3 regions of the Microbacterium esteraromaticum genome follow, and region 3 is predicted to be linked to each of the others. Evidence: predicted binding sites of a transcription regulator. Region 3 holds the regulator's gene; each other region holds the start of a gene.

Region 1 (3,271 bases), 790 kb from region 3:
CAGCACCCGCGCGAGCGCGACCCGCCCCTGCCCTTTACGCTCTGCACCCGAGGTGACCAGTAGCTCGGCGAGTGTTCGATCGTCGATGTATCCGCGATCGCTGAACTCGTCGATGATCTCGTCGATGGTCTCCCGGTCGAGATCGTGCTCGCGCAGAACCGCCCGAGACTCGGCGACCGAGAGCGCCTTGGAGCGCAGCTTGCGTACAAGCGCCTCTTCGGCTCTCTCGCGCAGCTTCACGGACTCATCGTCCATGCCCTCCCGAGCGTCGTCCCGCGCGTCCCGGGCGTGCGCCGCGTTCAGAGCACGCAGCGCGACGGTGCGTTCCGCGTGGTCGAGTGCAGCGGCGGCGCGCGCCGCCGGAGATGTCTCGTCCAGCTGAGGGGCTGCAGGCTCTCGCGCGGGGCGTCCACGCTCGGCCCCGGCGGTGGGCCTGCCGACATCGACAGACCCACCGAAGATCGGGATGACCGGGGCGAGGTGTTCGCGGCCGTCGTCCTGACCAGTGCCGTTCATGATGATCAGGCCGGGCGACGCTCGGCGAGCTCATCGGCCGGCGCTTCAGCCTTGACTCCGATACCGAGCTTCTGCTTGATCTGCTCTTCGATCGCCAGGGCGATGTCGTCGTTGTTGCGCAAGAAGTTCCGGGCATTCTCCTTGCCCTGTCCGAGCTGATCCCCGTCGTAGGTGTACCACGATCCGGACTTCTTCACGATGCCGTGCTCGACGCCGAAATCGATCAGGCTGCCTTCGCGCGAGATGCCGACGCCGTAGAGGATGTCGAACTCGGCCTGCTTGAACGGCGGCGCCATCTTGTTCTTGACGACCTTCACCCTGGTGCGGTTTCCGACCGCCTCGGTGCCATCCTTCAGTGTCTCGATGCGGCGGATGTCGAGGCGTACCGACGCGTAGAACTTCAGCGCCTTTCCACCCGCGGTGGTCTCGGGAGAGCCGAAGAACACACCGATCTTCTCGCGCAGCTGGTTGATGAAGATCGCGGTGGTCTTCGTCTGGTTCAGCCCACCAGTGAGCTTTCGCAGCGCCTGCGACATCAGTCGAGCCTGCAGACCGACGTGCGAATCACCCATGTCGCCCTTGATCTCAGCCTCGGGCACCAGCGCGGCGACGGAGTCGATCACGACCAGGTCGATGGCTCCGGAGCGGATCAGCATGTCGGCGATCTCGAGCGCCTGCTCACCCGTGTCGGGCTGCGAGACCAGCAGCTGATCGATGTCGACGCCGAGCTTGCGTGCGTACTCGGGGTCGAGCGCGTGCTCAGCGTCGATGAAGGCGGCGATACCACCGGCGCGCTGCGCGTTGGCGATCGCGTGCAGGGTCAACGTGGTCTTACCGGACGATTCCGGACCGTAGATCTCGATGATGCGCCCGCGGGGCAGCCCTCCGATTCCGAGGGCGCTGTCCAGCGCGATGGATCCGGTCGGGATGATCTCGACGGGTGCGCGCTCTTCGCTGCCCAGTCGCATGATCGATCCCTTGCCGAACTGGCGCTCGATGTGCGCGAGAGCGGAATCCAGGGCCTTCTCGCGGTCGTCGGTGGATGGCATGACGTGCTCCTCAGAATCTCGATTGCTGCCGCCTGTAGGCTGTCGCGACCTCCCCCTCTGGGGCGGCTCTCCGACAAGGCGAGTGGTTCGCAACCACCTCTCACACCGTAGGCGGGGCCACCGACATCGCGTCGGCTATCCCGCGCACTGTGAAAAGAAAGCGCATCGCAACCACTTGTGCAGAACGATACGCCCTCATCGAACAGAGATTCGACGACACGCCGGAAAAGGCGCGGACATCTGTTCAGTGACGGCGTGGTTCGACCCTGCCCACGCCGTAGCGGCGCTCCGGCGGGACATCCGCCTCAGCGCACAGCGCGAGCCAGATCTGCCGAGGCGGAATGCCGGCTTCCAACGCATCATGCGCCGTCATTCCGACATCGCCGAGGAACAGATCGTGGGTCATCGCGTTCGAGCGCGCGCCGAACTCCTCGTCGACCGCGCGCAGAAACTCACTGCGTCGCACGCTTCGCCTCGCCGCTCAGTGCAGCGACAGCTCGGGCTCGACCGATGCCACCAGGTCGTCGGGAACGACGTCGGGGAAGGGGCTGAGTCCCTCGAGGACCGAGATCCGGTCGCCGACTTCGCGCATGATCGTCGAGATGGGCACATCGAGCGCTTCTGCCACCGACGCGAGGATCTCGCTGGATGCCTCTTTCTGGCCCCGCTCCACCTCGCTCAGGTAACCGAGCGCCACGGAGGCCTTGCCTGCGACCTGACGCAGAGTGCGCCCCTTCTGCAGGCGGAAGTCCCGCAGCACTTCGCCGATCTCTTGTCTGACAAGAATCATCGGAACCTCCCCTCCCACACAATCTCTGAATCCGAGTGGATCGCCAGTCTAACGCCACCGGGTACTGCTGAATCTACTGTTTCTGCCTGTGCCTCGGTTGTGAACCTTCGGCTGTGCAACGGATAGTCGTGTCGTGTGTTGCGCACATCACGTGGAACCCCACAACGAGCCGTGCTATTCCCGCACCGCCTCCAGCGCGGCGGCCAGGACGGCATCCCGCGCCTGGGTACGGATCTGTGACCGATCCCCCGCGAACACGAACGAGCGCACCAGACGAACGACAGGCGTGACGACGCCCACATGCACGGTCCCGACGGGCTGACCGTCGGGCGAGTCGGGGCCCGCGATGCCGGTGGTGCTCACCCCCACCTCAGTGGCTCGTGCGTCGACGGCGACGGCGCGACGCACCCCGTCGGCCATCTGCTCCGCCACCTCGGGGTGCACCGGCCCGTGCTGCTCCAGCAGTTTCGCATCCACCCCGAGAAGCGTCTGCTTGACCGGTGTGGCGTACGCCACGACCGCTCCGTTGAGCACCGCAGATGCTCCAGGTACCGTCACGAGCTCCGCCGAGACGGCGCCGCCGGTCAGCGACTCAGCGACGCCTAGTCGCCACCCGCGCTCCGCCAAGAGAGTCAGCAGTTCGGCGGCGACCGTCATCTCCGGCGGCTTCCCCGCACCTGCGCCACCACGTAGTCGATCCCGCTGGCCACGGTGAGCACTAGGGCCACCACCATCAGCACCTGTGTCACGACGACCCACGGCTCCATGCCGATCACCGTGTGCAACGGCAGCAGCGCCCAACTCAGCGCCACGCCCTGCACCGCGGTCTTGATCTTGCCCATCCATGCCGCGGCGACGACATGCTCGTGCACGATCACGAATCGGTGAACGGTGATCGCCCATTCCCGGACCAGGA
Region 2 (3,271 bases), 1.6 Mb from region 3:
CCGGGCGCAGTACTCGACCCCCAATAGTTGTCACGCGTAACTGGTGCGCACTCCGTCGCACTGCCGCGCGTTCCCTGGCGCGAGCTACGCCGCGAGGCTGTAGCGCGCCAGACCGCCCCGCCGGGGTGTTCGCGACGGGTCCACGCTGGGCGGTGGGATGAGCCACACTGCGGCCGATGCGCCGGTACCGTCGATGCGGATGTCCCACCCGTTGTCGTGGATGCGGTGATGACAGGTCTCGCAGAGCAGGACGCCGTTGTCGAGATCGGTCGGTCCGGCATCTCGTTGCCACCATCTGATGTGGTGGGCGCGTGTCATTTCGGGCGGCAGGCCGCACATCGCGCATCCGCCGTCGCGTTCTGCCAGTGCCAGACGCTGTGCGGAGGTGAAGAAGCGACGTTTGCGTCCCCAGTCGAGCGGTTCGCTGTCGGATCCGAGCACGCAGGGGATGACACCGCCGGATGCCGCCATGCGGCGCACGGCGCCGATGCTGACGGCGGTGTCTGAGCCGTCGATGGTGCCGTAGCCGGTGCCGTCGGTCAGGTCGCTGAGGTCGACGCGCACGATCACCGTTGCGCCGGCCAGGGCCGGGGCGTCGTTGTCACACCCGATGACGTGCGCGCAGAGCGTGGTGAGTGCATCGGCCTGCAACTGCTGGACGGTGCGGTGATCGGCGTCGGGGGCGTCTGGATCGATGGCATCTTTGCGGGCGGCGAACTGCGCGGAGACGTATCCGTTGATCGCGGCGCGCAGGGGAGCCGCCGCCTCGATATCGAAGACACCGTTGAGATGGAATGCGCCGTCGCGTTCGAACATGGTCACCGAACGCTGCGCGCGGATCTCGTCCTCGCGCGGGGCTACACCGTCGGGATCGAGCCAGGCCTCGGCGCGGGACAGCAGCTTGCGCACGTCGTCCACCGAAAGGCCGGAGGCCTTTTCGACCAACTGTTCCTCGGCTGCGGCGAGGTGCTCGGGCGTGACCTTGAAGCGGACCTTGTCGAGCAGCGCGATGATCAAGCCCGATGTGCTGGCGCCCAGGGCGCCTGCCCACAGTGCGGACTGCACTGCAGGGTACTTGGCGGGGAGTCGGTCGCCCACCAGGTCTGTGCGCGGCGCGGTCGCTTCTCCGACGCGGACCTGTCGAGAGGCCTCGGCCGTCGAGATGCCCGTCGTGGTGGCGATCATCTGCGTCGCGTTGCGGAATCCCTGCTGCTTCGCCAGCGAGTCGGGCCCCAGGCTCGTCCGAGATTCGGACGCGATGCCCGCCGCGATCTCGGTCTGCAGCGCATCGGTGAGACGGCGCACAGCGCCGAGCGCGTCGTTCGCATCGATCAGCTGCGCGCGGGTGAGGTCGGTCGCGTCGTGCGCACCTGACCAGGCTGCGTGCAGGCGTTCGATCGCCTCACTCAGCGGGGTCAGGTGGTTGGTCATGAGACCAGGCTACGGAGATTCAGATGTGTAGTCAAACATTTGTTCGAGTTTTCTTGGAAGTATGCCGAGATTCCGGCATCCGATGTTCGAGCCGCGCGTGCGCGGATTCGTTGCTATCTTCGACTATCGCGGAGTTTCGACGTGAGCTCCAGCAGGCTGCGCAGTTCGTCGTCGTCGAGTGCTGCCATCATCTCGGCGATCGAACGCCCGTGTGCGGTGGCGACCTGCCGGAACGCGCGCGCGCCGGCATCCGTCGCGGTGAGCACTGAGCCGCGGCCGTCGTCGGGGTCGGCGCTCTTCGTGACCAGGCCGCGGTCGACCATCCGGTCGACGAGGCGTGACACGCTGGGCTGGCTGATCAGCATGTTCGTGGTGACGTCGCGCAGGCGCACGGTCATCTGCGGCGCGCGTACGACGGTGAGCAGCACGTCGTACTCGGCCTGGGTGATCGGTGCGTCGTTGAAGTCGGAGCTCATGGCGGTGAAGAGCTCGTGTTGCGCGCGGAACAGGCTTTCCCACGCGTGGAGCGCCAGTTCGCGGTCTGTCATGTCGACAAGCGTAGTGCGGCGCGAAGCGCGGCCGGCGGATGCATGAGGGCCGGCCGGAGAGGCGTCCGGCCGGCCCTTGTCCCTTGCACCAAGAGTGTCCTGCAATCACATGCGGTGGATGCCACAGCAAACATTCACCGTGCGATCACTCTATAACGGCGAGGTAACGAGTGCAACGGTTTGGTCACGGAAATCTGAGGTGTGTCTGTGCCGCATCAACTGTCCGTTGACAGTGATTCGGTACTCCGCGCCAATGATCTTGTCCCCGCGTCGTTGATTCGATGTTCCCTGCCAGTAATTCTGTGACACGCGGGCGCGGCCTTCGCGGTTGCGGACGGCCCCGGTCTCACTCTGGCGGCGTCAGGCGCGATCATCCGCCTCGTCGGCACCGTGCTCGCCGAACAGACCGACGAATGGGCCGAAGGCCGCCGCTACCTCGGCCTCGACATTCTCGCCAAGTCCCGCCTCACCCTCGTCCCCGACAACGGAACCGAGGAGGTGACCGACACCATCTTCGAACTCGGTGCCTAACCGAAACCAACAGCAGGAGGATCACCGACCGCTACACCACTTCCCGGGGCTTGACTGCGCGACTTCCCAACCTGGCCGGGCAAGCAGCACTACTCCGGTCTCCTCTACATGCGCGCCAACAGGCAAGCGCACTGTATGCGTTCGACGCATCCGGTGTCACTGTGTACCCGAAATGGCAGTTCACAGATCAAACAGATGACCGGCTCTTGCCGCACCTTGCGCGCCGCGTGACGCTACTGCTCGAAGGCTGGCACCCTGCTAGTGCTGACGGATTTATGACAGCACCCAAGGACAGCTTGATCTACCGCGGTGAGTGGCAGACGTCCACTCAATGGCTACTCCGTGGAGCCAGCCCTCGTCGCATAGAGATGATCCTCGAAGGCGAGCGGTAGCGATGACGAGCGCGTTTGAGGCGCTGAATGGCGTTGTCGGCACTCTCGGCTTCCGCCTACGCGCTAACCGGTACCGGCCGCTGTCGGGCTTAGAGGAGCGCGCCGCGGGATCAAGACGCGGCGTTGGGCTCGGCCGGTGAGCGCTCGGCAGGCTCATGGTTGTCGGCCGTTTGCGCGTCGTGCATGTGATTCCAGAACGTGACGAACACGAGTCTCAGCATGAACCACCAGCAGTACAGTGCCTCGACCGAGCCGACAGCTGAATCATTGCTGAGTCCGTGGGCGTACTGATTGCGCAGGTTCGGTCCTATCGGGCCGCAAAAGAGCGCGCGAATTTCGTATGCAAGGTTCGGGCCGAAGATCTCAGTT
Region 3 (3,271 bases):
GGACGATCCGATCGTCGCCGTTGGTGCGCACCGCGACGATGCGTCCGTCGTCGAGCGGGCGGTACCACCGGTTGCCGAGCACCCACAGTCCGCCGCCGGTGTCAGCGTCGGCGGGCGCCACCGGCGTGGGAGCAGCCGCGGTCTCATCGACCCGCACGCGCTGCAGGTTCCAGCGTCCGGACGGGTCATCGAGGTAGAGCAGCTCGTCATCGCTCACCCACTCCGGCTGCAGTGCCGCGCGGGTCGACACCGACATCATCGCATCGCCGTTCACCGATGCCACGTGCAGCAGTGCGAGCTCCCAGGGCATGTGCTCTGTGCTCCACTGCACCCACGCGATGCGGGAGCCGTCCGGCGACAGTGCCGGGTGCGCTACGAAGCCAGTAGTCGAGACGACCACGCGTACGGCGTCGTCGTCAGCCGCAGCCGAGCCGTCCACCGGAATCTCGACGATCGCGCGCCGGTGCGGCTGCGGGCGCAGGTCTTCGCGCACAGCCAAGAGGCGCCCCTGCTGAGCGCGCAGACCGCCGTACGCGGCGCCGGGCGCCGTGAGCGGCTCGGGATCGCCGGACGAGGGCATCCGATACACCCGCTGGTCAGAGCCGTCCACGAAGAACAGCGTTCCCTCGTCGTCGGCGGTCCACGAACCGCCACCGTATTCGTGCACGCGGGAGCGGGCGTTCCACGGCGCGGGCAGGATCTCGGCGCCGGTCGAGCTGCGCACCGTGATCCGGCCGCCCTCGGAGGGCACCGACTCACCCCACCAGATCTCGTCGCCGACGAAGAGAGCGCCGTCGATCCGGGGCGCAGCCTGCGCGATCTGAGCAGCGGTGAACGGAGACGGCCACGAACCGAAAGACGAGGTCATGCGCTCGAGCCTAGTCCCGGGTGCCGTCCGACCCGCCGTGGTCGGAGGCCGCTCGCTCGGAAGCGGGCTCAGACCGTGCGCAGCACCGCGACGACCTTGCCCAGCACGACCGCGTCATCGCCGAGGATCGGTTCGAAGGCAGAGTTGCGGGGCAGCAGCCAGGTGTGTCCATCACGCTGACGGAACGTCTTGACGGTCGCCTCGCCGTCGATCATGGCAGCCACGATCTCGCCGTTCTCGGCCGAGCTCTGGGTGCGCACGACCACCCAGTCGCCGTCGCAGATCGCGGCGTCGATCATCGACTCGCCGTTGACCTTGAGCATGAACAGCTCGCCCTTGCCGACCAGCTGACGGGGTAGCGGGAAGATCTCCTCGACCTGCTGATCAGCGGTGATCGGCACTCCGGCGGCGATCTGCCCGACCAGCGGAACGAGCGCCGCATCGCCGACCGCGGGCGCGGTGTCGGCAGGGTTCTCGGTGCTCGCGCCCGGAAGGTCGATGAGCACCTCCATCGCGCGGGTCTTGCCCGGGTCGCGGCGCAGGTAGCCGCTGAGCTCGAGCTGGCCGAGCTGATGCGTGACGCTGGAGAGCGACTTGAGGCCCACGGCGTCACCGATTTCGCGCATGCTCGGCGGGTAACCGTGCCGTGCGATCGAATCCTGAATGACCTCGAGGATCGCCATCTGCTTGGGGCTCAAGTTCTTGCGACGTCGCGTGCGCGGAGCCTCGGCTGCGGGGGCGGTGTTGTCGCTCATCGGTGCTCCTTCATGGTTCCTGCCGGTGCGGATTCCGCGGCGTCGCGGGCGTCCGATTCGAATGTCGGTGGCCCGTGGTGGGCTGTCCACATCGAAACGGTATCCGAGAAACGGCCCGAAACGGAAGATCTGTTCGAGCGTGTCGCGCCTTCCTCGTAGACGTTTTCGAAAAAGTCTTGACAGATGTTCGATATCGAAGATAACTTCGGTACGTAGCTTCGCATCCGGCATCCCCGGCCGGGTGCCGGATGCGAAAGCTGCACCATGTCCTCGCTGACTGGCGGGCCGGGTGCAGTGTGACAGGAGAGGAGCCACCCATGAGCACGATCGATATTCAGGCACCGATGGCCCCGGTTCCGGCGACGCGCCTGCGGATCACCGCTCGCGGCCGCCGAGTGGTCGTCATGCTGGCTGCGCTCCCGGTTGTCGTCGGCGTCATCCTGTCGGCTCTCGCCGGCGGTTCCGCACTCGCCTCCGGTGACCTGGCAGAGCCGGTGACGTTCGAAACGGTCGCCGTGATGCCCGGTGACACGCTGTGGTCGATCGCGGACGAGGTCGCGCCGGGTGCCGACCCGCGCGTGGTCATCGAGGACATCAAGAGGTTGAACAATCTGCGCTCCGGCATGATCCAGGTCGGCGCCGAGATCGCGATCCCCACTGTTTACACCGACTGAGCACCGTGTGCACCCACTGAGCCTCGGATGCGCGCGTGCGCGGTCGTCACGAAGGCGTCGCCGGTGGGCGTGAGACCTACGATGGAACAGTGACTTCTCTTGACGAGCTACCCCTCCGCGACGACCTCCGCGGACTCACTCCCTACGGCGCACCCCAGGCACCGCTGCCGATCGCGCTGAACGTCAACGAGAACACCCATCCGGTGCCCGATGAGGTCGCCGACGACATCCTCGACGAAATCGCGCGTGCACTGCGTGAGGTCAACCGCTATCCGGATCGTGAGTTCACCGCACTCCGTGAAGGCTTCGCTGAGTACCTCGGCCACGGGCTCACCGCCGATCAGATCTGGGCGGGCAATGGCTCCAACGAGGTGCTCCAGCACATCCTGCAGGCCTTCAGCGGTCCGGGCCGCACAGTGTTCGGATTCGCCCCCACCTACTCGATGTACCCGCTCCTGGCGCAGGGAACCGGCGCGCGGTGGGTTGCCGGTGCGCGCGACGACGACTACGCGCTGACGCCCGAGAGTGCGGCAGCACAGGTCGCCGAGGCTGATCCCGACGTCGTACTGCTGTGCGCTCCCAACAACCCCACCGGCACGCCCATGGGACTCGACGTCATTGAGGCCGTCTACGAGGCCGCACGGGGTGTGGTCGTTGTCGATGAGGCCTACTTCGAGTTCGCGCCGCACGACTCGGTCTCGGCGCTCACCCTGTTGCATGGGCGGCCTCGCCTGGCGATCTCGCGCACTATGAGCAAGGCGTTCGCCTTCGCCGGTGCGCGTGTGGGCTACCTGGCCGCCGACCCCGCGTTCATCGACGCGCTCCGACTGGTGCGTCTGCCGTATCACCTGAGCGCGATCACTCAGGCCGCCGCGATCGCCGCACTGCGCAACTCCGCCACCATGCTGCGCATGGTCGACGAGATCGTTGAACAGCGTGACCGCATCTCGGCCACCCTCGAAGCCCTCGGCTAC

Evidence for each region. Region 3 encodes LexA, which represses DNA repair genes until DNA is damaged. Its sites were predicted from a motif close to TCGAACANNTGTTCGA; they were not measured.
Region 1: the regulator LexA is predicted to act here: its motif matches at 1,764-1,779, upstream of recA (recombinase RecA).
Region 2: the regulator LexA is predicted to act here: its motif matches at 1,463-1,478, upstream of PTQ19_RS02445 (HNH endonuclease signature motif containing protein).

Annotation. Positions count from the first base shown of each region.
Region 1 is NZ_CP118100.1:1,332,500-1,335,770, reverse strand. Features, by position in the region: gene PTQ19_RS06080 (regulatory protein RecX) at 1-516, opposite strand, end outside; gene recA (recombinase RecA) at 522-1,565, opposite strand; gene PTQ19_RS06070 (DUF3046 domain-containing protein) at 1,810-2,031, opposite strand; gene PTQ19_RS06065 (helix-turn-helix domain-containing protein) at 2,047-2,355, opposite strand; gene PTQ19_RS06060 (CinA family protein) at 2,530-3,012, opposite strand; gene pgsA (CDP-diacylglycerol--glycerol-3-phosphate 3-phosphatidyltransferase) at 3,009-3,271, opposite strand, start outside.
Region 2 is NZ_CP118100.1:534,908-538,178, forward strand. Features, by position in the region: gene PTQ19_RS02445 (HNH endonuclease signature motif containing protein) at 85-1,431, opposite strand; gene PTQ19_RS02450 (MarR family winged helix-turn-helix transcriptional regulator) at 1,545-1,979, opposite strand; partial or broken gene PTQ19_RS02455 (IS256 family transposase) at 2,346-2,510, shown strand; gene PTQ19_RS02460 (DUF4209 domain-containing protein) at 3,013-3,271, opposite strand, start outside.
Region 3 is NZ_CP118100.1:2,121,869-2,125,139, reverse strand. Features, by position in the region: gene PTQ19_RS10010 (S9 family peptidase) at 1-868, opposite strand, end outside; gene lexA (transcriptional repressor LexA) at 937-1,623, opposite strand; gene PTQ19_RS10000 (LysM peptidoglycan-binding domain-containing protein) at 1,941-2,297, shown strand; gene PTQ19_RS09995 (histidinol-phosphate transaminase) at 2,387-3,271, shown strand, end outside.